DNA from 4 places in the Rhodococcus sp. no. 34 genome. Region 4 is predicted to be linked to each of the others. Evidence: riboswitches for the same ligand, from Rfam matches in the RefSeq annotation. Region 4 holds a riboswitch; each other region holds the start of a gene.
The links. Region 4 has a riboswitch for cobalamin ahead of ACYP01_RS11525 (CbtB domain-containing protein). Riboswitches for the same ligand answer to the same signal wherever they lie in the genome.
Positions count from the first base shown of each region.

Region 1: linked by a shared signal. The riboswitch ahead of ACYP01_RS09740 (FecCD family ABC transporter permease) and the one ahead of ACYP01_RS11525 (CbtB domain-containing protein) in region 4 are both predicted to bind cobalamin.
Region 2: linked by a shared signal. The riboswitch ahead of ACYP01_RS06585 (ABC transporter substrate-binding protein) and the one ahead of ACYP01_RS11525 (CbtB domain-containing protein) in region 4 are both predicted to bind cobalamin.
Region 3: linked by a shared signal. The riboswitch ahead of ACYP01_RS21890 (cobaltochelatase subunit CobN) and the one ahead of ACYP01_RS11525 (CbtB domain-containing protein) in region 4 are both predicted to bind cobalamin.

Region 1 covers NZ_BAAILK010000026.1:128,848-134,720, reverse strand. Annotated here, with positions in the region: gene ACYP01_RS09755 (cation diffusion facilitator family transporter) at 1-134, opposite strand, end outside; gene ACYP01_RS09750 (alpha/beta hydrolase) at 145-1,083, opposite strand; gene ACYP01_RS09745 (TetR/AcrR family transcriptional regulator) at 1,136-1,744, shown strand; cobalamin riboswitch at 1,761-1,896, shown strand; gene ACYP01_RS09740 (FecCD family ABC transporter permease) at 2,014-3,021, shown strand; gene ACYP01_RS09735 (ABC transporter ATP-binding protein) at 3,018-3,836, shown strand; gene ACYP01_RS09730 (ABC transporter substrate-binding protein) at 3,833-4,894, shown strand; gene ACYP01_RS09725 ((2Fe-2S) ferredoxin domain-containing protein) at 4,891-5,592, shown strand.
Region 2 covers NZ_BAAILK010000023.1:128,727-134,599, forward strand. Annotated here, with positions in the region: gene ACYP01_RS06575 (hypothetical protein) at 1-88, opposite strand, end outside; gene ACYP01_RS06580 (MMPL family transporter) at 156-2,276, opposite strand; cobalamin riboswitch at 2,348-2,493, shown strand; gene ACYP01_RS06585 (ABC transporter substrate-binding protein) at 2,610-3,605, shown strand; gene ACYP01_RS06590 (FecCD family ABC transporter permease) at 3,602-4,642, shown strand; gene ACYP01_RS06595 (ABC transporter ATP-binding protein) at 4,711-5,508, shown strand; gene ACYP01_RS06600 ((2Fe-2S)-binding protein) at 5,505-5,873, shown strand, end outside.
Region 3 covers NZ_BAAILK010000046.1:131,066-136,938, forward strand. Annotated here, with positions in the region: gene ACYP01_RS21880 (precorrin-8X methylmutase) at 1-313, opposite strand, end outside; gene cobG (precorrin-3B synthase) at 333-1,475, opposite strand; cobalamin riboswitch at 1,527-1,659, shown strand; gene ACYP01_RS21890 (cobaltochelatase subunit CobN) at 1,699-5,319, shown strand; gene ACYP01_RS21895 (GMC oxidoreductase) at 5,359-5,873, opposite strand, start outside.
Region 4 covers NZ_BAAILK010000026.1:520,302-526,174, reverse strand. Annotated here, with positions in the region: gene ACYP01_RS11540 (hypothetical protein) at 1-69, shown strand, start outside; gene ACYP01_RS11535 (NAD(P)-binding domain-containing protein) at 210-2,045, shown strand; gene ACYP01_RS11530 (CbtA family protein) at 2,105-2,881, opposite strand; gene ACYP01_RS11525 (CbtB domain-containing protein) at 2,872-3,066, opposite strand; cobalamin riboswitch at 3,092-3,230, opposite strand; gene mhuD (mycobilin-forming heme oxygenase MhuD) at 3,319-3,627, opposite strand; gene ACYP01_RS11515 (alpha/beta fold hydrolase) at 3,673-4,410, shown strand; gene ACYP01_RS11510 (HIT family protein) at 4,395-4,820, opposite strand; gene ACYP01_RS11505 (helix-turn-helix transcriptional regulator) at 4,860-5,873, opposite strand, start outside.

The sequences.
Region 1 (5,873 bases), 390 kb from region 4:
TCTGCGACCATCGATGCAGATCCGGTGACGATGGCGGCCGCCGTCTTGGCACCGGCGATCAGCGCGTTCGCCGCAAACGCCAGTACGACCGTCGTGGTGCTCTCGTCGGCCGATGCTTCCGTTTCGGTGCTCACGATTCTCAGGCTAGGCGGGTGACGACGGTTTCGTGCGGTGACGCTCGGCGACGGAGTGCAGCAGTGTGGCGACGGCGTCGTGGAACTGCGTCAGGCCCGGCTCTTCGACGGGAAAGTGCCCGCACCCGTCCAGCATCACGAATTCGGTGGGTGCGTTGATGCGGCGGAGGAACTGCAGGCTCAGTTCGGGTGGCGTCCATCGGTCGTCGGCCGGGTGGGTGAGCAGAACGGGCGTCGTCCGAAATGCTTCGGGTGCGGTGTGCTCGAACGAGAAGTAGCTGCTGAGGAATCCGAGTGGCACCCGAACACCGCCACCGCGCGGATCGGTTGCGCACAGCGTTGCGAGCTCCCGATTGCTGCTCATGTTCGCCACGTCGGCGACCCAACGGATGGGCACGCGGATACGGCCCACCAGTCGTTCGGTGCGCCGCATCAGGGGAGCGCCGTAGACACCCATCGGGCCGAACCGCGCCGCGGCAGCTCTGGCCGATGGATCCGAGGGATCGAGCAGGCAGGTAGCGACGACGGCGTCGGCCAGACCGGTCCGCGCGGCTACCTCGTAGGCCAGCAGACCGCCGATGCTGGCTCCCAACAACACCAGCGGCCGATCGTCGGCTGCCTTCTCGGCCCGGACGAGATCGCAGAGGAGATCGACCCACTGCTCGTACCGGACGCCGGCGGGATCGGCTACGACGGTGTCGCCGTACAGCGGAAGATCAGGGAAGAGGACTTCGGCTCCGAGTTTCACGCCGATCCCGGCGAACGGCCACAACGCGCCCGAGTAGCCGCCGGCGCCGTGGATGCCGAGAACACGAACCGGCGCGTCTGGAACCACTGCCCGTGCGACGTGGACGGTGTTGCCGTTCCACTCCCACCACGTCGGGGTCGGCGCCGGCATGTGGTCGGTGTACCGGTCGGGCATAAACTTCGAGTAATCGGCGCTGGTCACCTACACAATTCTCGGTATCGGCGTCGCGGCTGACAACTCGCATCGGAGGACCGTGTCGACTCGGCGGAAAAGGCCCTCCCAGCAGCGCTCGAGGGCTACCTACGACGCGATCCTGGAGGCAGCTACTCGCGTTTTCGCTTCGGAAGCCATGGCAGCGACCACCAACCGGATCGCTGACGAAGCAGGGGTGTCGGTGGGCTCGCTCTACCAATATTTCGGCGACAAGTACGAGATCCTCTCGGAGTTGGCGAACCGTCACGTGAGTGCTGCGCGGGAGAGTTTTGCGCTCTGCCATGCCGACATCGTCGAGCGTGAGCTCACCCCGGACGAGGCCGTCCGGATGTTGGTGGAGTGCGCTGTCGAAGTGAACAGTAAGCCACGAGAGTTCTTTCACCTGCTCTACGATCAGGTTCCGCGTACGCGCGAGCTCATCGAGCAGGTCGAAAAAATGAATCGGCAACTGGTACTGGGTTTTTCGGAGTACTTGCAGAGCCGCGGTTTCAGTGCGGACGATGCGTTGCTGACGTCGCGGCTGACCGTGACTGCCGTGGACAGCCAGGTGCATCGGGTTGTGCTGGAATCGGATTCACCCGAAGAACTTCGAGTGCGAACGGAAGCCGTCGTACGGCACGCGAGATCGATGATCGGGTCGCAATCTTGATCCGGTGTCGAGAATGGTGACCGCGGTCCGTTATGGTTCTGACGTCATCATCGAGGTAATGGGAAGTCGGTGCAATTCCGGCGCGGTCCCGCCACTGTGAGGTCGTCCATGCGTCGACCGTAGCCAGATACCACCCTCGTTGACGTTGTGTCATGCCACGAGGATGGATCGGTCACACCATGAATGCTGTTGGCGGAGCTCTGTCTCCACCTACCCACCTGCCTTCGCCGAAGGCTGGTGCGCCTCGAGGACGGCTCAGTCCGGGTATCGTGCTGCCCGCTCTGCTGGTCGTCGCCGTGCTCTCTGCTGTGTGCGCGTTGGCATTCGGATCCGAGATGCTCCCCGTGTCCACTGTGGTGGACGTGGTGCACTCGCGCTTCGGAGGCCCACCCGTCACGCGTTCCGAACTTGCGATCGTGTGGGGGATCAGAGCACCTCGGGTACTGCTCGGTCTGGCCGTCGGCGCTGGTCTTGCCGTCGCCGGCGCGGTGGTGCAAACCCTCGTCCGTAACGCTCTTGCCGATCCCCACCTGCTGGGAGTGTCGTCCGGCGCGAGTGTCGGTGCCACCGCCGTCATCACCACCGGACTGTTCGCCGGCGCGGGAGTGTGGGCGCTCAGTTTCGGCGCGATGATCGGGGCGTTGGGAGCTGCGATTCTCGTCTTCTCCATCGCGACGCTGCAAGGCGGTATCACTCCACTGCGATTGGTTCTGACCGGCACCGTTACCGCATCCGCCCTGTCGGCGATCGCGAGTTTTCTGGTGCTGCGTACCAATGATTCCCAGGCCGCGCAGTCCGTATTGTTCTGGCTCCTGGGAAGTTTGGCCGGGGCATCCTGGGACAAGTTGTGGGCGCCGGTCATCGTTGTGTTCCTGCTGACGGCAGCGTTGTTCGCGCTGCACGGTTGGCTGGACGCGCTGGCGGCCGGACCGGACGTCGCGGCTTCGCTCGGTATTCCCATCCGAACCCTGCGAAACGTGCTGTTCGGCGTGCTGGCAGCGTTGGTCGGCACGATGGTTGCGGTGTCCGGCGCGATTGCCTTCGTAGGCCTGGTCATACCGCACGTCACACGCATGCTTGTCGGAGCCAGACATCGAGTGGTGTTGCCGGCGGCAGCGCTGATCGGCGCGTCGTTCCTGGTGTGGGTCGACGTCGTGGCGCGGACCTCGTTGCGGCCGACCGAGATCCCGCTGAGCGTGGTGACCGGGGTGATCGGTGCACCGCTGTTTCTCCTGCTTCTCGGCCGTCGGCGCTACCGATTCGGTGGCAGTTCGTGAGCGCCCGAGCCCTGGCGCTGACCGCGTCCGGAGTCGTTGTCCGCATCGACCGTCGAACCATCGTCAAAGGCGTCGACATCGCGGCCGACGCCGGCGCAGTGGTCGGCGTGGTTGGTCCGAACGGCTCGGGCAAGTCGACGTTCTTGCGTGCTCTCGCCGGTCTCGGGCCGATCGCCGGCGGTGACATTCGTGTCGGCGGCGAGTCCGTGCACGCGATGTCCGCGCGGTCGAGGGCCAAAGCCATTTCCTTTGTGGCGCAGGAAGAGCAGAGTCCCGCCGATTTGTTGGTTCACGAGTACGTGAGTCTGGGCCGCACACCACATGCAAAGCCCTGGAGCGTCGGTGGAAAGCACGAGAATGCCGTCGTCGATCGTGCTCTGGGCGAGGTCGGAATGATCGAGCACCGGTTCTCTTCGATGGACACGCTTTCCGGCGGTGAGCGTCGGCGGGTGTTTCTCGCCCGAGGTCTCGCGCAGGACGCCGGTGTGCTCATCCTCGACGAGCCGACCAATCATCTCGACATCCGGCATCAACTCGAACTGCTCGATCTGGTCCGGTCGTTGGACCGGACGGTGATCATGGCACTGCACGACCTCGATTTGGCTGCGGCAGTGTGCGATCGGGTGCTCGTGCTCGCGGATGGAGTGGCCAGGGCGTTCGGACATCCATCCGACGTACTCACCACCTCGGTGGTGGCAACTGTTTTCGGCGTCGAGACTTTCGAACTCGTGAACCCCGCGACAGGCCGTTCACACCTCGTATTCGAATCACGAAATTCTCAACCACAACACACATTTTCGGAGAGTGCACTTTGATACACGTCAAGACCCGCGCGTCGTTCGGTGCGGTTGTAGCCGCGACAGCGTTGTTGGCCGTGTCCGGATGCTCGGCAACCGCGCCCGTCGACGAAGCCGCGGACAAGACTTCGGTCACGCTGGAGAACTGCGGAACGGAAAGCACTTTCCAACTTCCGATCGAAAAGGTTGTTGCCACAAGCAATGCGGCCAATATCGGCACCATTCTCCGAGTCGGCGGTCTGGATCGTCTCGCTGCCGTCGTGTTGAACACGAACAACGACGCGGTCATGGACTCGATGTTCGGCCCTGGAATTGCGGACGTCCCACACCTGGACGGAACGATCACGATGGAGACGATTCTGGGTAAGCAGGCGGACCTGGTGGTCGGCTCCTACAGTGGCTTGTTCAAGGGCGCCTCCGGTGTGACGCCGGAATCGCTGCAGAGCAACAACATCGACTCATATGTGATCTCCGATAGTTGTCGGCAGAGTGCCGCAGCGGATTCCGCGCTCGGCACGATGGGTCCGTGGGATGCCCTTCGTGCGGACGTGACCAATTACGGAAAGCTGTTCGGAACCGAGGACACCGCCGCCGAGGCATTGACCGAATTGGATTCACGTTTGGCACGTCTGGAGTCCGCGCCAGATGCCGCCGACAAGCCGAAGGTTTTGATCTACGACAGCGGTGAAGAAGATCTGTACACCAGCGGAGGCAACGGAGCCCCCAACGGAATCATCGACGTCGCCGGGGGAACCAACGTGTTCGCCGACGTCGACAACACCTGGTTCAAAGCGAGCTGGGAGACCGTCGCGAAGGCAGAACCCGACGTCATCGTGATCATGGACTACAAGAAGAGCGCTGACGAAGTACAGGGCAAGATCGACGCGATCAAGAGCCGAGAAGGCCTGCGTGACCTCGACGCAGTCAAGCAGAACCGTTTCGTCGTACTCCCGCTCGCCATGTTCACCAGTGGGTTCCCCAATATCTACGGCGCGGAACAGTTGCGCGCGAAGATCGAAGAGTTCGGGCTGGCTCCGTCGAGCGGGATCGACTGGACAACCGCGCCGTCGGCATGAGCAACAACCGGTGCTCGCGTCGGGTGATTGTCGTACTGCGGCCGACCGTCAGCGGCCTCGACGAGTCGGCCGCGCGACGGATGTTCGACGCTGTTCAGGCGGGCACCGACGCCGACGTTCGCGTTGCGTACCTCGATGTCGCTTCGCCGAGCCTTCACGAGGAACTCGATCGAGCCCATGTCGATGACGTCGACAAGGTCGTGTTGATTCCAGTTGCGGTGCCGAGGGATCGGTACCTGCTCACGTGGACCAGCAAGGCGGTTGCGAACTGGCGCGAAACCCGGATCGACGCCGAACTGGAAGTGACGCTCCATGAAACGGAAACGCTCGAAGGTGCGGTGGCCGGGCAGGTGATCGACGAACTCGACTCGGCGGGAAAGCCGATCGCCGCGAGTCCGGCGTCGTATCGCAGTCCGGCTTGGTCCGTGATCGAGCAGCACGATAGGCATCTGTTGGTGTGCAAGGGCCCTCGCTGTATGGCGTACGGAGCAGGACCGCTTCACCGGGCGATGAGTGCGGCGGCCAAAGGTACCTCGTCGAAGGTGACCGGAACCGGTTGTCTGAGCCCGTGCAACCTGGGGCCGTTGGTGATCGCGAACCCCGGCGGTACCTGGTTCGGGCACGTGGACGCCGGTGATGCCGAGGCCTTGGTGTCCGGTCACGAGGATCGATTGGTGGATCACGTTCTGGACCGGTAGATACCGGGTCGGTGAAAGCAAAGAACCCGCTGGGCGCGAAGTGCGCTCAGCGGGTTCTGTTGTCCTGTCTCAGGAACCGAAGGGAAGGGTTCCCGGCGGGATCTGGTATCCACTGCTGCCGACGGAGGCGCTGCCCCAGAGTGCGAGGAAAGCGTTGATGGCGTTGGTGAGCATATGAATGTCCTTTGTGAGATGACTGATTCGTTTTCGACGGTACCGGGTGGATCTGTGGATTCGCTGGGAGTTGGCACCCATTTCATGGGGCTGGCACCCGTTCCGGC
Region 2 (5,873 bases), on a different contig from region 4:
TCGATGTCCAGCACGCCAACGAATCGTCCGAGTCGACACGCGAAAACACTGCTGAGCCGACCACAACACTCTCAGGTAAGTCATCCACGACCCCTAGTCAAACACGGCTCTCCGCAGGATCCCAGGCACTCTTCAGCGACATGATCCAGTCGCGATCAGTGGCCGATGCCGACCTTCGCGTGAACCTTTTTCATCCACACAGGAGCCCACCAGTTCGCTTCGCCCATCAACTTCACGAGCGAGGGCACGAGCAACATGCGGATGATGGTCGCGTCGACGATCAGCGCGACGATCATGCCGACGCCCAGGAACTTCATCACTGACAGCCCTGACATTGCGAAGGCCCCCGTCACCACTATCAGGAGTAAGGCGGCAGCCGTCACGATGCGGCCGGTGCGCTCGGTTCCGAACTTGACCGCTTCCTCTGTCGTCGCTCCCGCGTTCTTGGCCTCGACCATCCGTGACATCAGGAAAACCTCGTAGTCCGTGGACAATCCGAACACCACCGCCAGGATGAGCACGACGAACGTCGCCTCCAGCGGAGTTTGACTGACCCCGAGGAGTTCGACGCCGTGTCCGTCCTGGAAGACGAAGGTGAGGACACCGAAGGTGGTCGCGAGGCTCAGGGCTGCCATCAGCACCGCCTTGATCGGCAGCACCACCGAACCGAACGCGAGGAACAACAGGATCAGGGTGGATCCGACCATGATGAGGATCATCACCGGTAGCCAGTGCAGGACGGCGTTGTTGCCGTCGTCGACCATGGCTTGACCGCCGCCGACAAGCAGCACCGTTCCGTCGGGAGCGGAGATCGCACGCAGATCTGTCACTGCGGCGCTCTGTGATTGGGGTGTAGAGCCCTCGCTGTAGAGAGCCTGAACCGCGACGAGTTGATTGGTGCTCGCGACGACGGTCGCCTGACCGATGCCCTCGACTTGACCGGCGGACTCGGCGATCGCTGCACCTTCGGCCGGGGTGAGAGTGTTCCCGTCCTCGGCCTGAAGGATCATCGTTGCGCCATTTCCGGTTTGCGGGAAGTCGTTGACCAACGTGTCCATCGCGACGCGAGCGGGGTCGTTGTCCGGTAGTGCGGTGTACGAGAGCTCTCCCAGCCGGGCGCCGAGCAGCGGCGAGGCCATCACGAGCAGCACAGCCACGATTGTCACCGAGACTGCGACCGGACGCTTCATCACCCACGTGACGACGCGGCCCCAGAACTTGCGCGAGCGTTCCTCGCCGCGTTGCGCCGCATCCTTGCGCCACGTCAGGGCGTTGATGCGATGCCCCAGAATGGCAAGCAGCGCAGGCACAGCGGTCAGCGACAGGACGGCCGCGCTCAATACTGCGGCGATCGCGCCGAAGCCCAGAGACCGGATGACGGCCTGGGGGAATACGAGCATGCCGCTGAACGCACAGATCAGCAGTAGACCCGAGAACATGACGGTGCGACCCGCCGTCAGAACTGTCCGCTGAGCAGCCGCTCCCGGGTCCGAGCCCGAATTCAGTTCTTCACGGAACCGACCGACCACGAACAGTCCGTAGTCGATGGCCAGTCCCAACCCGAGAAGAGAAGCGACGTTGATCGAGAACGAGGACACATCGGTGATCAGCGTGAGGATTCGCAGAACGGCCAAAGCGCTCAGGACACTGAGTACACCCACGAACACGGGCACGGCAGCAGCGACGATGCCGCCGAAGATGAAGACCAACAGCACCAGAGTGATCGGAATGGCGATGGCTTCGGCGACCACCAGGTCCTTCTCGAGCTTGGTGTTGAATGCGACGCCGACGACGGTGTTACCCGCGAATTGTGCCTCGGCACCTTCGACTTCGAGCTTCGGCAAGAGATCGGCGAAAGTGGCCGGCGTGATGCCCGAGTCCGGTGCCAACGTGATCGCGACGGCCGCCATGGATCCGTCGTTCGAGAGCAGGCTGGCCTTCGCTGCGGCGTCTGTTCCCCAATACGATTTCACCGAAGCGGTCGGCACTTCGGTTTTGAACTGGTCGACGGCGGCTGTCACTGCCGGCCCGATGTCGTCCAGAGTCTTGCCGTCCGTGGGCGAGTAGATCGCGATGATGTCCGGGGTCTGCGGTCCGAGATTGTCTTCGATGATGTCGGCGACCTTCGCGGAGTCGCTGCCCGGATCGATGAAGCCGCCCTGGCTGAGCTTGCCGAACACTCCGAGTCCCCACACCCCGCTGATGAGAACTATCAGAACCGCGAGGCTCAGTACCCACCATTTCCGGGCGACGACGGTTTGGGCCCAGCGTGTCATGTATCAACTCCGGTGTGTGGGGGCGTCTGGCCAGATCGACTGTAGTGGGCGTTTGGTCTTGAATCGGAAACGTCATGCATACTGCTCGAAGCACTTGCAAGCCACGCGTGTGGGGGAAGCCGGTCCGAATCCGGCGCTGACCCGCAACGGTAGGTCGATTCTCGGTAGTCACCGAGTGTCGGCAAGCCCGATTACCCGCCGCGCGGTGTGCGACATCCATTCGTCGTGGTCTACGAAAAGGAAGTCCAGCAGGAGCTCTGGCCGAGGATCAGCGTGCGGGCGGAGTTGTCTGTCGGATTCTCATTCGTGGCTCAGAGCCCTTACGAGGTCCCCGTGTCACTTCAGTTCTCCCCGTCCCGCGCCGCCGCTGTTCTCATCGCGGTCGCCTTGGTTTCGGCAGGTTGTTCCAAAGGTCAGGAATCAGAGTCGGCGTCTGCTGCGGAATCCTTCGCACAGCCGGTGTCCGTGACCAACTGCGATCGCGAGATGACCTTCGATTCGCCGCCGCAGCGCATCGTGTCTTTGAACGGACACGTCACCGAAGCCCTCATCGAGATCGGCGCGGGTGATCGGATTGTCGGGCGGGCGTACAGCGACAACCCGCCAACTGCCGAGACCGCCGATGTATTCAACAAGATTCCCAGCCTTTCCGATACGTTCCCCAGCATGGAGCAGGTTCTCGACGTCGATCCGGACTTCGTGGTCGGAGGAATGACCAGTGCCTTCAACGAGAAGCAAGGCCGTTCCCGAGACGCTTTCGGCGAGCGCGGAATCAACACCTTCCTCTTCTCGGAATACTGTGGCACCGGTTTCCCCGACATCGGATTGCTCGAGAACGACTACACGCAACTCGGTCGAGTCCTGGGCGTCGAAGATTCCGCCCGCGAGGTCGCAGAGGAGATCAGCGATGGTCTCGATTCCGTCCGCGCTTCGGTCGGAGACGCGGCGCCGGTACCGACCTTCTTCTACGACAGCGGTGACCAGGTTCCGACGACCATCGGCGGAGTCGGCGTCGGTCAATTGGTCGCGGAATACTCCGGCGTCTCGAACATCTTCGCCGAAGGGACAAAGCCCTACATCGACGCATCGTGGGAAGCTGTTGCCGAGCGTGCACCCCAGGCGATCGTGGTCATCGACTACGGCGACAAGACCGCCGAGCAGAAGATCGACTTCCTCCGTGCCCAGCCGTTGATGGCGACCACCCCTGCTGTGCAGCAGAACCGGTTCGTCGTGGTTCCTCTCGCTGACCTGTTCGAGAGTTCACGGTTGGTGCGTTCGGCACAGACCATCGCAACAGCCTTCCATCCAGGCGCTGACGCGGCGAAGTGACCCGCACGCGTTACGGGTACGGCGCCCTGCTTGTCGGCTTGGCGGTCGCCTTGGCGATCGTCCTGGGGTTGGCCGTCTCCTTGGGATCGGTTCGCATTCCCGTCGGTGACGTCTGGGCGATAGTCGGAGCCCGTTTGGCGCCAGGGACTTTCGAGACGTGGTGGACCGCGGCGCGGGAGTCGATCGTGATCGACTCCCGCCTGCCACGTGCACTCACTGCCGCGGTGGTGGGTGCTTCGTTGGCGATGTCGGGCGCTGTTGCTCAGGCTGTCACCCGTAATCCGCTTGCCGATCCGTATCTCCTCGGAGTCTCGTCGGGCGCGGGATTCATGGTGGTGCTCGTGTCGGTGCTGGGTTTCGGCGCCGGCCTCCTCGGGGTTTTCACGATTCCGGTCGCAGCATTCGCCGGGGCGATGATCCCGTTGTTTCTCGCACTGCTGATCGGCGGCCGGTATCCGCAGCCGACCGCGATCATTTTGGTGGGTGTCGCGCTCGCCCAGATATTCTCGGCCCTCATCACCTTTTGCATCCTGGTATTGGCCGATGATCGGCACGTGACGTCGGTGATGCACTGGATTGCCGGCGGATTCGGTGATGCACGATGGTCGACGCTGATCTTCCCGACGATCACACTGGCCGTCGTCGGCACAGCCCTTCTGTTCAGTTCGCGATGGATGGACGTTTTGCAGACCGGTGACGACGGGGCCGCTGCACTCGGTATGAACGTCCGACGGTTCCGTGTCTTGTCCTTGCTCGCGGTCTCCGTACTGGCGGGCGCAGCAGTCAGCGTTGCCGGTGGAATCGGTTTCATCGGTCTGCTGATCCCGCATCTGGCCGGCTTCATCGTCGGCACCAGAGCAATTCGACTGCTCCCTGCTGCAGCCCTGCTGGGCGCCGTCGCGATGGTTGCCGCGGATACCGCTGCGCGCTCGGTGGCACAATCCACTGAAGTTCCGGTCGGAGTGATCACGGCCCTCGTGGGTGCACCGATCTTCGTCTGGATGCTCTACCGGCAGTATCGGAGGCTCGAACAGTGACACAGGCCAGAACAGTGACACAGGCCAGAACAGTGACACAGGCCAGAACAGTGACACAGACCAGAACAGTGACACTCCCGAAAGACTCCGAAACTGCGCCCCTGCTCGAACTCGTCGAGACCCGGGCGCGGCTCGGAAATCGCGAAGTGTTGCGCGGCATCACTTTCGCAGTCAAGTCCGGTGAAATATTGGGCTTGGTCGGGCCGAACGGCAGTGGCAAGACGACGGCGCTGCGCTGCTGCTACAACGCTTTGACGCCGACAGGTGGCGCAGTTCTGATCGATCAGGTCGACTCGACGACGCTCTCGCGTAAGGACATCGCCCGAAGTGTCTCGGCGAGTGTTCAAGAACCCACTGTCTCGGCAGGACTTTCGGTTCGTGAATCGATCGCGCTCGGACGAACTCCGCACCGCAGCTGGTTGGACCGAAGCACGGAGCGCGATACCACCATCGTGGACCGGTGCATCGAGCAGGTCGGTTTGGTCGAGCTTGCCGGACGAGACGTATCGACCCTGTCGGGTGGTGAGCGGCAACGTGTCTCGATAGCTCGCGCATTGGCTCAGGAGCCCAAGGTTCTGTTGTTGGACGAGCCGACCAATCATCTCGATCTTCGTCACCAGTTGATCGTGATGGAACTGCTTACCGAACTTGCGTCGGCGGGGCTCGCAGTTGTGGTCACGATGCACGATCTACGGTTGGCAGTCGAGTACTGCGACAACCTTGCCGTGCTCACCGAAGGTGAACTCCGCGCGTGTGGGTCTACGGTCGAGGTGTTGGACGAGCCGTTGTTGGCCGAGGTTTTCGGCATCAGGGCGCGAGTCGAACGCGGAGTACGTCCGCGGATGGAGATATTGGGGCTGGCATGACGGAATCGGTGGCCGGGATCTACGCCCGTATGGCAGTAGCTGTGCCGTTCTTCGACAACCTGAGCGCGTATCCGGATACGGTGCCCGCGGTGTTGATGACCGACCCCCAGTGGTTGGCAGCACGTGTCGCCGATACGGCAGAGCGATGGGGGAGTGCGGACAGTCGAGTGAACGGCACGTTGTGGTGGTACTCGGCCAGCTCGACGCTGACCGGCATTCCGATCGGAACCGGGATGGTCACCGGGTTCGCGGCCGATCCGTCGTTGGACGGTGGGCGGATCTTCTTGCGTGACAACGGCTATCTGGGCGGTTTTGCTGCCGGATCGGTCATTCCGATCTCGCGGAGTGTGGCGGAGTTGGGCCAC
Region 3 (5,873 bases), on a different contig from region 4:
CGGGAACCCGCGGATCGCCGAGGGTGCAGATGACGTCGTTGCCGGCGGGCAGACGCTTGCGCGTGATGCCGGCAGCCACCATCTGGGCGTCGCAGAAAATCGGCGCGCCGTCGCGCAGAGCTGCGCGCGCAGCCGAGACGACACCGGGTGTGAAGGCGACGTCGTCGACTAGATCGACCTGGCCGCTTGCATGAATCATGCGCACTACAGCTTGCGAGACATCCGCCGGGAAACGGCTCAGGTCGGCTTCGGCCCGAATGGTGGCAAAGGACTGGCGATAGATTTCCGCGCCGTCACGGATGTACTCGATCATGTGCCACACGATAGAGGCATCACCGATCGGGCGGATTCACCCGGTAACCGTCACCCGTCGCGATCACATCCGCTACGTCCCCGCGGGGACGTCCACAACTGCGGTCGCACCCGGCCCAGTGCTGGCGCCCGCCAACGGGAAGTTCTGCCTGCTCGACGGCGGTGATCGCGTCGGTGCGCACATCGGCGAGAGACTTCTCGCATCCCGGGCTTCCGGTGCAGGCGGTGACCTCGAGCCACGGTGAGTTCTCGTCGAAGATCAACCCCATGGGTGCCAGCACCCGGACTACCTGCTCGGCTGCCCATTCGTCGAGGTCGAAGATATGCACCGATCGCCACGGCGTCACGACGACGGGCTTGTCGACGGCGGCGAGGAACTCGGCCAGCCGAGCGTCGAGCAGCCCGAATCGCAGGCCGCCGCCCAGAGCTACGGTCCCGTCGCGCTGCTCGAGCCAGCCGATAGTGGGCCGTGCATCCGGCGTGAGGTCCGCCGCAACGGTGGACTCGGCGCTCAGACCCAGCTGCTCGAGGGTGCGTTCGATTCCGTCCGGAACCTCGGCCAGGCGCCAGTGCTTGTCGCGAACGTCGAGGAATGATCGAGCCGCCTCGAGGAGCAATTCGACGGCGTCGTCCGCCTGGACGAGATGAGTGGTGTGGTGACCGGCGAGCACCAGTGAATGCTCGGTGGCGCTGCGCGCATGGAGTCCGAAATCGCCCCGTAGCCCGGTGATGTCTCCGCTCCCGTCGTCGAGGGTGAACAGGGTTCGCCCTGGCAGATCTGCCAATGCTTGATCCGCTTGGATCGCCGAATCGAGACGGTGGACCAGTTCACGGATGTCGGCGACGCCCCCGATACGGCCGGACAGTGGGGACGCGAGGATGTTGCGCACTCGCTCGTGCGTCGCTGACGGCAGCAGACCGGCCGAAGCGATACGCGCCGCGAAGGCTTCGGGGTCCGAGACCGAGCGCAGTTGTACGTTGCCCCTCGAGGTGAGTTCCATCTGCCCGTTGCCCAGATCGCGCGCTGCGTCGGCGAGCGTCTGCAATTGGACCGGGGTGAGGAGTCCGCCGGGTAGGCGCACGCGTGCCAGTGCGCCATCGGCGGCGTGGTGAACTTGCAGTGCACCCGGGCACGCGTCTGGCTGTGAACGGTCCGTGGGCATGGCTCCAGGGTACGACCTGTCATGAGTGCCTTCTGCGGACCGGTAGCATCACCACCACCAGTGACGGCAGTTGAGGAAACCGGTGAAAGTCCGGTGCGGTCGCGCCACTGTGAGTGTTGCTCGAGCGGGACGTGTTTCCGCTCGGAAACACGAGTCAGACCCTCAACCGCCGTCGATGACAGATCTGTGCCACGGGGCGCGAAACCCCAGGAAGGCTTCACCCGTGATTCTTCTGCTCTCCACGTCCGACACCGATCTGCTGAGCGCCCGCGCCAGCCAGGAAGCCGGCGACGGCGTCTCCTATCGCTGGGCCAACCCCTCACGCTTGCTGGTCTCGGAGGACTTGCCGCCCTTGCTCGACGGCGTCGACCTCGTGATCGTTCGTATCCTCGGCAGCCGTCGCAGCTGGGAAGACGGCCTGGACATGGTCCTCGCCTCCGGACTCCCCGTAGTCGTTCTCGGCGGCGAGCACGCGCCGGATGCCGACCTCATGGAGTGCTCGACGGTCTCCGCCGGCGTTGCTGCCGAGGCGCACAACTACCTGGCCGAGGGTGGCACGCAGAATCTGGCACAGCTGCACCACTTCCTCTCCGACACCGTCCTGCTCACCGGTCACGGTTTCGAGCCGCCGGCTCACCTGCCTTCCTGGGGAATCGCTGATTTCGCGCCCGATCTCGACTCGGCGAGCGGTCCCGTCATCGCAGTGCTGTACTACCGCGCCCAGCATTTGGCCGGAAACACCCGGTACATCCAGGCGTTGTGCGACGCGGTCGCCGAGGCCGGTGGCACCGCGCTGCCGATCTACTGCGCATCTCTGCGAACCGCAGAGGCCGAACTTCTGAGCACGCTCCGCCGCGCCGACGCCATGGTCGTGACAGTTCTTGCTGCCGGTGGCACGAAGCCCGCGACCGCGTCCGCCGGTGGCGACGACGAAGCCTGGGATGTCGCCGCACTCGCTGCGCTCGACGTCCCCATCCTGCAGGGCCTGTGCCTGACCAGTAGCCGCGCCACCTGGGACGAGAACGACGACGGACTGTCGCCTCTCGACGTCGCGACGCAGGTGGCGGTGCCGGAGTTCGACGGCCGCATCATTACCGTCCCGTTCTCATTCAAGGAGATCGACTCCGACGGACTGTCCACGTACGTCCCCGACGTCGAGCGCGCTGCCCGTGTCGCCGGGATCGCGGTCCGTCACGGCAAGCTGCGCCACATTCCCACCACCGAGCGTCGCGTTGCTCTGATGCTCTCGGCGTACCCGACCAAGCACGCCCGCATCGGCAACGCGGTCGGTCTCGATACTCCGGCGAGCGCAATCGACCTGCTCACCGAAATGCGTTCTGCCGGTTACGACCTCGGTCCGGTCGACGGTCCGGACGCAGTTCCCGGCCTGGCGGCGAAGGACGGCGACGCGCTGATCCATGCCCTGATCGCGGCCGGCGGACAGGATCCCGACTGGCTCACTGCCGAGCAGCTCGAGGGCAATCCGATCCGCATCTCGGCAGCGAAGTACCGCGAATGGTTCGCCACCCTGCCCGAGGAACTGCGCAGCGGTGTCGAAGAGCACTGGGGCGCAGCGCCCGGCGAGCTGTACGTCGACCGCTCGCAGGATCCGGACGGCGAAATTGTCATCGCGGCACTGCGATTCAACAACATCGTCCTCATGGTCCAGCCGCCGCGGGGATTCGGTGAAAAGCCCGTCGCGATCTACCACGACCCGGATCTGCCGCCGAGCCACCACTACCTCGCCGCGTACCGCTGGATCGCTGCAACACCGGACAACGGCGGATTCGGCGCCGACGCCGTTGTACACCTCGGCAAGCACGGCAACCTCGAATGGTTGCCCGGCAAGACACTCGGCATGTCGAGCAACTGCGGCACCGACGCGGCCCTGGGCGACCTGCCGCTGATCTACCCGTTCCTCGTCAACGATCCGGGTGAAGGAACACAGGCAAAGCGTCGCGCCCACGCGACTCTCGTCGATCACCTGATCCCGCCGATGGCCCGCGCCGAAAGCTACGGCGACATCTCCCGCCTCGAGCAACTGCTCGACGAGCACTCCAATATCTCCGCACTCGACCCGTCCAAGCTCCCGGCCATTCGCCAGCAGATCTGGACGCTGATGCGGGCGGCCAAGATGGACCACGACCTCGGCCTCGCGGAGCGTCCCGAAGAAGACGTGTTCGACGACATGCTCCTGCACGTCGACGGTTGGCTGTGTGAGATCAAGGACGTCCAGATCCGCGACGGTCTGCACATTCTCGGCCGCGCACCCGAGGGCGACGCCGAAATCGAACTGGTCCTGGCCATGCTCCGTGCCCGTCAGATGTGGGGCGGCGAACAGAGTGTCCCTGGTCTGCGCGAAGCTCTCGGGCTCAGCGAAGACGGCGACGAGTCCCGCAACCGTGTCGACGACGTCGAGGAAAAGGCGCACGCTCTGGTTCGCGGCATGTACGACGCCGACTGGAACCCCGCTGCGGCAGAACAACTCAGCGACGACGAGACCGTCGTGAAGATCCTTCAGTTCGCCGCCACCGAAGTGGTTCCACGCCTCCGACAGACGAACAACGAGATCAAGCAGGTCCTGCACGCGCTCGACGGCGGATTCATCGCCGCGGGTCCGAGCGGTTCGCCGCTGCGCGGCCTGATCAACGTTCTTCCCACTGGTCGTAACTTCTACTCCGTCGACCCCAAGGCAGTTCCTTCACGCTTGGCGTGGGAGACCGGTCAGGCGATGGCCGAGTCGCTCGCCGCTCGCTATCTCGCCGATCACGGCGAATACCCGCGCTCGGTGGGTCTGTCGGTGTGGGGAACCGCCGCCATGCGTACCTCCGGCGACGACATCGCCGAAGTGTTCGCGCTCCTCGGTGTTCGCCCCGTCTGGGACGAAGCAAGCCGACGCGTCGTCAACCTAGAAGTCATCGATCTCGAAGAACTCGGCCGCCCGCGCATCGACGTCACCGTCCGCATCTCCGGATTCTTCCGTGATGCGTTCCCGCACGTGCTCGCACTGCTCGACGACGCCGTTCAGCTGGTCGCGGCACTGGACGAGACGGACGAGCAGAACTACGTGCGCGCCCACGCACAGGCCGACCTTGCCGAGCACGGCGACGCCCGGCGTGCGACCACCCGTATCTTCGGTTCGAAGCCCGGAACCTACGGCGCCGGACTGCTGCAACTCATCGACTCCAAGACCTGGCGCGGTGACGACGACCTCGCCGAGGTGTACACCAACTGGGGCGGCTTCGCGTACGGCCGTGGGCTCGACGGAATCCCGGCAGCCGACGACATGCGCAGTGCATACCGTCGAATCAACGTGGCGGCCAAGAACACCGACACGCGTGAGCACGACATCGCCGATTCGGACGACTACTTCCAGTACCACGGCGGCATGGTTGCCACCGTGCGCGCGCTGACCGGAAAGTCGCCCGAGGCGTACATCGGCGACAGCACTCGGCCGGAATCGGTTCGCACACGCACACTTTCGGAAGAGACCGCACGTGTCTTCCGGGCGCGCGTGGTCAATCCCCGCTGGCTCGACGCGATGCGCCGTCACGGGTACAAGGGTGCGTTCGAGATGGCAGCCACGGTCGACTACCTCTTCGGGTACGACGCCACCACCAACGTGGTCGCGGACTGGATGTACGAAAAGCTCGCCGAGACCTACGTTCTGGACGAGCAGAACCAGAAGTTCATGACGCAGTCCAACCCGTGGGCCTTGCACGGAATCGCCGAGCGGCTCCTCGAAGCCGCCGAACGCAACATGTGGGAGCACCCCGAGCAGAAGACACTCGACGGCTTGCGTCAGGTGTACCTCGAAACCGAAGGCGAGCTCGAGGGGGAGTAGACCTCGAGCATCACCGGCAGGTCCGGGCGCTGAAGTGAGTCAGCGTCCGGACTTGATGATCTGAGCGATGTTCCGCTCCGCCAGAGCAGTGATGGTCAGTGACGGGTTGACGGTGCCGGTGCTGCCCGGAATGGCGGCGCCGTCCATCACGTACAGGCCGTCGTAGCCCTTGACTCGCCCGTAGCCGTCGGTGGCCTTGCCCAGAACCGCACCGCCTAGGGGATGCGCGGTGAACGAGGAATTGACGTCTTTCGCGAACGGCAGGGCGGACGGCAGCGTGGTGCCGGCGAAGGCCATCTTGTTCTGGACGGCGCGTAGTGCCTCGACGGTGGCGTCGTTGCCGTTCTTCGGCCAGTTCAGCACCACCCGATCGGAGCCGCCGTCGTAGGCGAAGTCGGCGCGCTGCGAGTCGAGGGTCATCCCCAATGTTCCGAGCATGCCGATGTTGACGGGCAAGCCGGGGACATACCAATTCTCGAGGGAGAGTGGCATTCCCGACTCGTCGACGATGCGTGATGCCGACGGTGAGGCTTGCGCAGTGCCGTCACTGAAGC
Region 4 (5,873 bases):
TGGACGCTGTTCTACGTCGTGGGATTTCAGTCGCTGGGACTCGGCAGATTCAAGCCTGCTGAGGGGTGAGTCGGTTGCCCGCACCTCGGTGCGGGTAACCGGTATCGGACGCCGGCACCGCGTCCACTGATTGCAACAGACTGCAACGCTTGTGACCGGGGCCACTTATGGGATGTGCTGTGTGTCACATTCACAAACAAGGAGAAGTGATGACGCAAACCATCGATTCCGCAGTCACCCCCGAGGTGAAGTTGACGGCGGTGACACCTCAGGAGCGCGTCGACGCCTGGCTGGCGGATTTCGAGTCGGCCCTCGCGGCTCGTGACATCGAGCGTGTGGAAGGCAAATTCGCACTCGACAGCTTCTGGCGAGACCTGGTGTCGTTCACCTGGAACATCAAGACCGTCGAGGGTCGCGAGCAGATCGCCGACATGCTCTCCGCGCGACTCGACGACACCGATCCTTCGGGATTTCGGACGACCGAGACACCCGACGAGGCCGACGGCGTCACGTCAGCCTGGATCGAGTTCGAGACTGCAACCGGTCGCGCGCACGGGCACCTTCGTTTGAAGGGAGATGAAGGTTGGACCCTGCTGACGTCGCTGCAGGAGTTGAAGGGACACGAAGAAGGCAAGGGCACTCGTCGTCCGCGCGGCGCCAAGCATGGGGCAGACCCGAACCGCATCACGTGGGCCGAGCAGAAGGAGATCGAAGACCGCGAACTCGGTTACACCACACAGCCTTACGTCGTGATCGTCGGCGGCGGCCAGGGCGGCATCGCGCTCGGCGCCCGGATGCGTCAGCTCGGAGTACCGGCCATCGTGATCGACAGCCACGAGCGACCCGGCGATCAGTGGCGCGGACGCTACAAGTCCCTGTGCCTGCACGATCCGGTTTGGTACGACCACCTGCCCTACATGCCGTTCCCCGACAACTGGCCGGTGTTCGCGCCCAAGGACAAGATCGGCGACTGGCTCGAGATGTACACCAAGGTCATGGAGGTTCCGTACTGGAGTTCCACGACCTGCACCTCGGCGTCGTTCGACGAGAAGACCCAGGAATGGACCGTCGAGGTCAACCGCAACGGCGAGAAGTTGACGTTGCGTCCCAAGCAGTTGGTGATGGCGACGGGTATGTCCGGCAAGGCCAACGTTCCGACGTTCCCCGGGCAGGACAAGTTCCTCGGCGATCAGCACCACTCGAGCAAGCACCCCGGCCCGGATCAGTACGTGGGCAAGAAGGTCGTCGTGATCGGGGCCAACAACTCCTCGCACGACATCTGCGGCGCACTGTGGGAGAACGGTATCGACGTCACGATGGTGCAGCGCAGCTCGACGCACATCGTGAAGTCGGATTCGCTGATGGATTTGGGCTTGGGCGATCTGTACTCGGAGCGAGCACTGGCCGCCGGCATGACGACACACAAGGCGGACCTCACGTTCGGTTCGCTGCCGTACCGGATCATGCACGAGTTCCAGATCCCGGTGTACGACGCAATCCGTGAGCGCGACAAGGATTTCTACGATCGCCTCGAGAAGGCGGGCTTCGAGCACGACTGGGGCGACGACGGTTCGGGCCTGTTCATGAAGTACCTACGACGCGGCTCGGGCTACTACATCGACGTCGGCGCGGCCGAACTGGTCGCGAACGGGGACATCAAGCTCGCGCACGGCAACATTCGTGAGCTGACCGAGAACAGCGTGATCCTCGAAGACGGTACGGAATTGCCTGCCGACGTGGTGGTCTACGCGACCGGCTACGGCTCGATGAACGGCTGGGTGGCGGATCTGATCGGTCAGGACACCGCCGACAAGGTCGGCAAGGTGTGGGGCCTGGGGTCGAACACCACCAAGGATCCGGGACCGTGGGAAGGCGAGCAGCGCAACATGTGGAAGCCGACGCAGCAGGAAGCGCTGTGGTTCCACGGAGGCAATCTGCACCAGTCGCGCCACTACTCGCTGTACTTGGCGTTGCAATTGAAGGCGCGTTACGAGGGCATCCCGACGCCGGTGTACGGACTGCAAGAAGTGCATCATCTGAGCTGAAAAAGAACTGCTGTGCGCCTTTATTAACCGCGGGAGGTTAATAAAGGCGCACAGCAGGTTCAGCGAAGGGCGTACTTCTTTGCTACTTCGGTGTTCTTGGTCGCGCGCTCGGTAAGGAAGGCGAATGCCAACCCGAGTACGAGCCAGAGCGTCGCCTGCGTAGCGAGCGAGGAAAGTCGGAACTCCCACAGCAGAGTTGCCGGGAAGTCCTCGCCCACCTCGTTGATGCCGGGAAGCGAGACGTAACCGATCGCGACGATCACCAGGAACGCAGCCACCGGAGCAGCGATGCGCACACTGAGGAACTCGTGCCCGGAAACTGCCTTTGCAGCCGCTGCTGCCGCGGTGACGGACAGCAGCCCGAGAATCACGGCGGCCAGCCACAGCAGTGTGCGCTGGTTGATGGTGTCGGGATCTCCGACGGCCGGCGGATTGGCCGGGTACTTGAAAAAGGGGACAGCCTCGATAGCCAGCCAACCACCGACGGCGATGGTGATCGCCAACAACGGCCCGGACATTACGGTGAGTCGTCGAGCGTAATTGGCAACGACCGAGAAGATCGCCCCGAGCGCCAGTCCGGCAAGCGCCGTGGCCAGGAACAGCCCGGCGCGCTGCCCGTCGCGGCTCACCAGTGGTTCTTCTTCGTCACCGTGCGAATGCCCAGCGGCTTCGCCGGAAACCTCACCGGTGGCGCTGTTGGCTTCTTCGATCGCAATGGCAGCGTTGACGTGCGGTTCACCCAGCACGAATGCAACTCCGCCGGCAAGGATGCCTGCGATCAGACCAGCCAACAAACCACGAATGAGAAGCTTCGTGAAATTGTCGACTAGTGGCACGGCAGGCCCATCAAGTGTCGACCGTCGTGCATCAATTCATGCATGTACATGCCGGTGCGAGAGATAGCGCCCTGGTCGAACCCGACCAGGTAGAGAGCCAGCATCGCGAACAGAACTACTGCAGCGGCGAGGAAAGCAAGACGAGTCGAATCGATCGACGTATCGGGAGAATAGGCGAGAGCCATCGAAGCCTCCTGGGATTTTCGCGTCCCCTAGGTCCATGCGATGGCCGAAGTGTCTGGCTGTCGAAATAGTCGTGCCGAAAAAGGCACTTCACCTCGAATTACAGTGGCGCGACCGCTCCGGGCTTTCACCGGATTCCTGTCGGACCATCGCGTTTACATGCGAACTTTTGCACTACAGCCCGCACCGTGTCAACGCGTGAAGCCGAGATGACCGTCGATTGTGCCCGCCAAGGCAGGCACAATCGCTCGAGATCAGCTCTTTGCGGCGACGTCCAGGACAACTTCGAATTCGAGCAACGACGCACCCGAAGCGACGGGCTTCGCGCGCTCGCCGGAATGGGCTTCACGGGCGGGGCCGTCACGCCAATCGGCGAACGCCTGCTCGGACTCCCACTGAGTCACCACGAAGTAGCGGCTCTCACCGGCGGTGGGGCGGAGGAGTTGGAATCCGAGAAAGCCCGGGGAGTTCTCGACTGCGTGAGCGCGTGCTGCGAAGCGCTTCTCCAGTTCGGGGCCGGCGCCCTCGGGGACCTCGATTGCATTGATCTTCACGACTGCCATGCAAGCGACATTACCCGCGCACCTTCACCGCGTACCGTGACACTCGTGTTGCATGACGAAGGTGGAACGGGACAACCGATTCTGTTGTTGCACGGCCTCATGGGCAGCTCCCGAACGTGGCGTCGCCATGTGCCGTGGATCCGCGAGTTCGGCCACGTCTACACCTTCGACGCTGCCGGTCACGGCAGGCCGGCGCCAGCGGCACTGACTACCGAGGCATTCGTCGAGGACCTGACATCGGCGGTTGCGTCCATCGAGGAGCCGATGATCGTGATCGGTCATTCGATGGGGGCTCTGCATGCGTGGTGCTTCGCCGCCGCGCATCCCGAAAAGGTTTGTGCGCTGGTCCTCGAAGACATGGCCCCGGACTTTCGTGGACGCACCGCTGCGGACTGGGCGCAGATGATCTCGGCGTGGCCGCAGCCGTTTGCTTCCGAGGAGGCGATGAAGGAATTCTTCGGCCCCGTCGCCGGCCAGTACTTTCTCGACTCTTTCGACCGCCGCGACGACGGGTGGTACCTGCACGGCGACGTGTCGACCTTCCGCGACATCTCGGAGGAGTGGGGCACGAGGCATTTCTGGGATCAGTGGAAGGCGATCGAGGTGCCGACCTTGCTGATCGAGGGAGAGTTCACCATCACCCCTGAGGGACAGATGCGAGAGATGGCCGAGAGGCCGGGAACTCGGTACGTACGTATTGCCGATGCAGGCCACCTGGTCCACGACGATCAACCGCAGCGCTATCGCGAAGTGGTGACGGAATTCCTTCACACGGTGAGCTGACTTCGGATCGACGCGCCCACCTGCTCCAGCTCGACGGCTCGCCCGGCGAGGAGTCCAGCAGCGAACTTCGCCTTGTCGCCGCGATGGCGGGGGACGACGTGCAGGTGCGAGTGGAACACGGTTTGGCCCGCGGCACGCCCGTCGTTGACGAGAAAGTTGACTCCGTCAGCGGCGATGTCGCAGCGGCGTAGAGCTCCTGCGATGAGCGTGCCGACGCGGAACATCTCTGCGCCTTCGTGACTTTCGAGAGCATCGAGGTTCTCTGCATGACGCTTGGGGACCACCAGGGTGTGTCCGCGACTCACCGGCCGTGCATCGAGGAATGCGAGAGTTGTCTCGCTCTCGTGAACGAGAATCGCCGGCTCGGTCAGCGCGACGATCTTGCAGAAGACGCAGGAATCGGTGCTCATGCCTACAGAATGTAGTCCGAAATCAGATCCGACCCCGGACTACAGCAAGCGCAGTTGGCGTGCCCTCGTGATCGCTTCGTTTCGATTGTGTACGTCGAGCTTCTTGTAGAGAGTGCGCAGTTGAGTCTTGACGGTGTTGACGGACACGTACAGTTTGTCGGCCATCGCAGCCGACCCCATGCCGAGCGCCAGGAGTGAGAGGACTTTCTGTTCGCGTTCGGTCAGCTCCACGATATGTACGAATTCCGGAAAAGATTCCGCAGGAGCCCTTTTCGAGAATTCGGCGAGTGCACGCGATTTCGTTTCGGCCATCGATTCGAGTTTCTCGACGTCCGACGATGCGATGGTCGCGAACGAACGTAGAAGTCCGGTCTGATCCGCGATGCTGCACGCTCTGGACCACTCCTGAGAGGCGAGGCGTGGCTCACCCAGCTCGGAGTGTGCAACCGCTTGCACCAGAAGCGATTCCATCTGTGCCCGCGGATAGGATACGCCAGACCAGTCGAACTGGTGACACAGCGCCACCGCGGCCTCGTTCTGGCCGATCCGCTGACGTAAACGCGCCACCGACGTGAGCGTCCACGGGTTGGCTGCAGGATCGATGATCTCCTTGGCCAGTGCTACGGCATTGTTCCCCTGTCCGAGAGCGAGCAAGAGATCGATCTCTGCGGATTGCAACAGAGGAAGCGCGAAAGATGTAGCCGTGTACTGCTTGGAATGTGCTTCGATCGCATTGTGGAGCAACAGTAGTGCCGCAGTGTGGTCGCCGGAGGTCAAGGCGAATTGGCAATGCGCATAGACGACGAATGCCCACAGTTCCTCGGTGTCGGACGGAAGACCGAGTTCGGTCAATGCGAGACGTGCGTCGTCGAAGTCGAGTGTGTCGAGAGCAGTGAGCGCCCGTGCTGTCAGGCCGGCGATCTTGACCACAGGTTCGAGCCAACCGCCGGGGTCCGGATGCTTCTGTTCGAGTTCGGACCAGTGTGTGGCCTGCCGCGGCTCACCAGCCAGCGCCCAATTCAGGGCGGCACTTCCCGCAGAGTTACGAGCGAT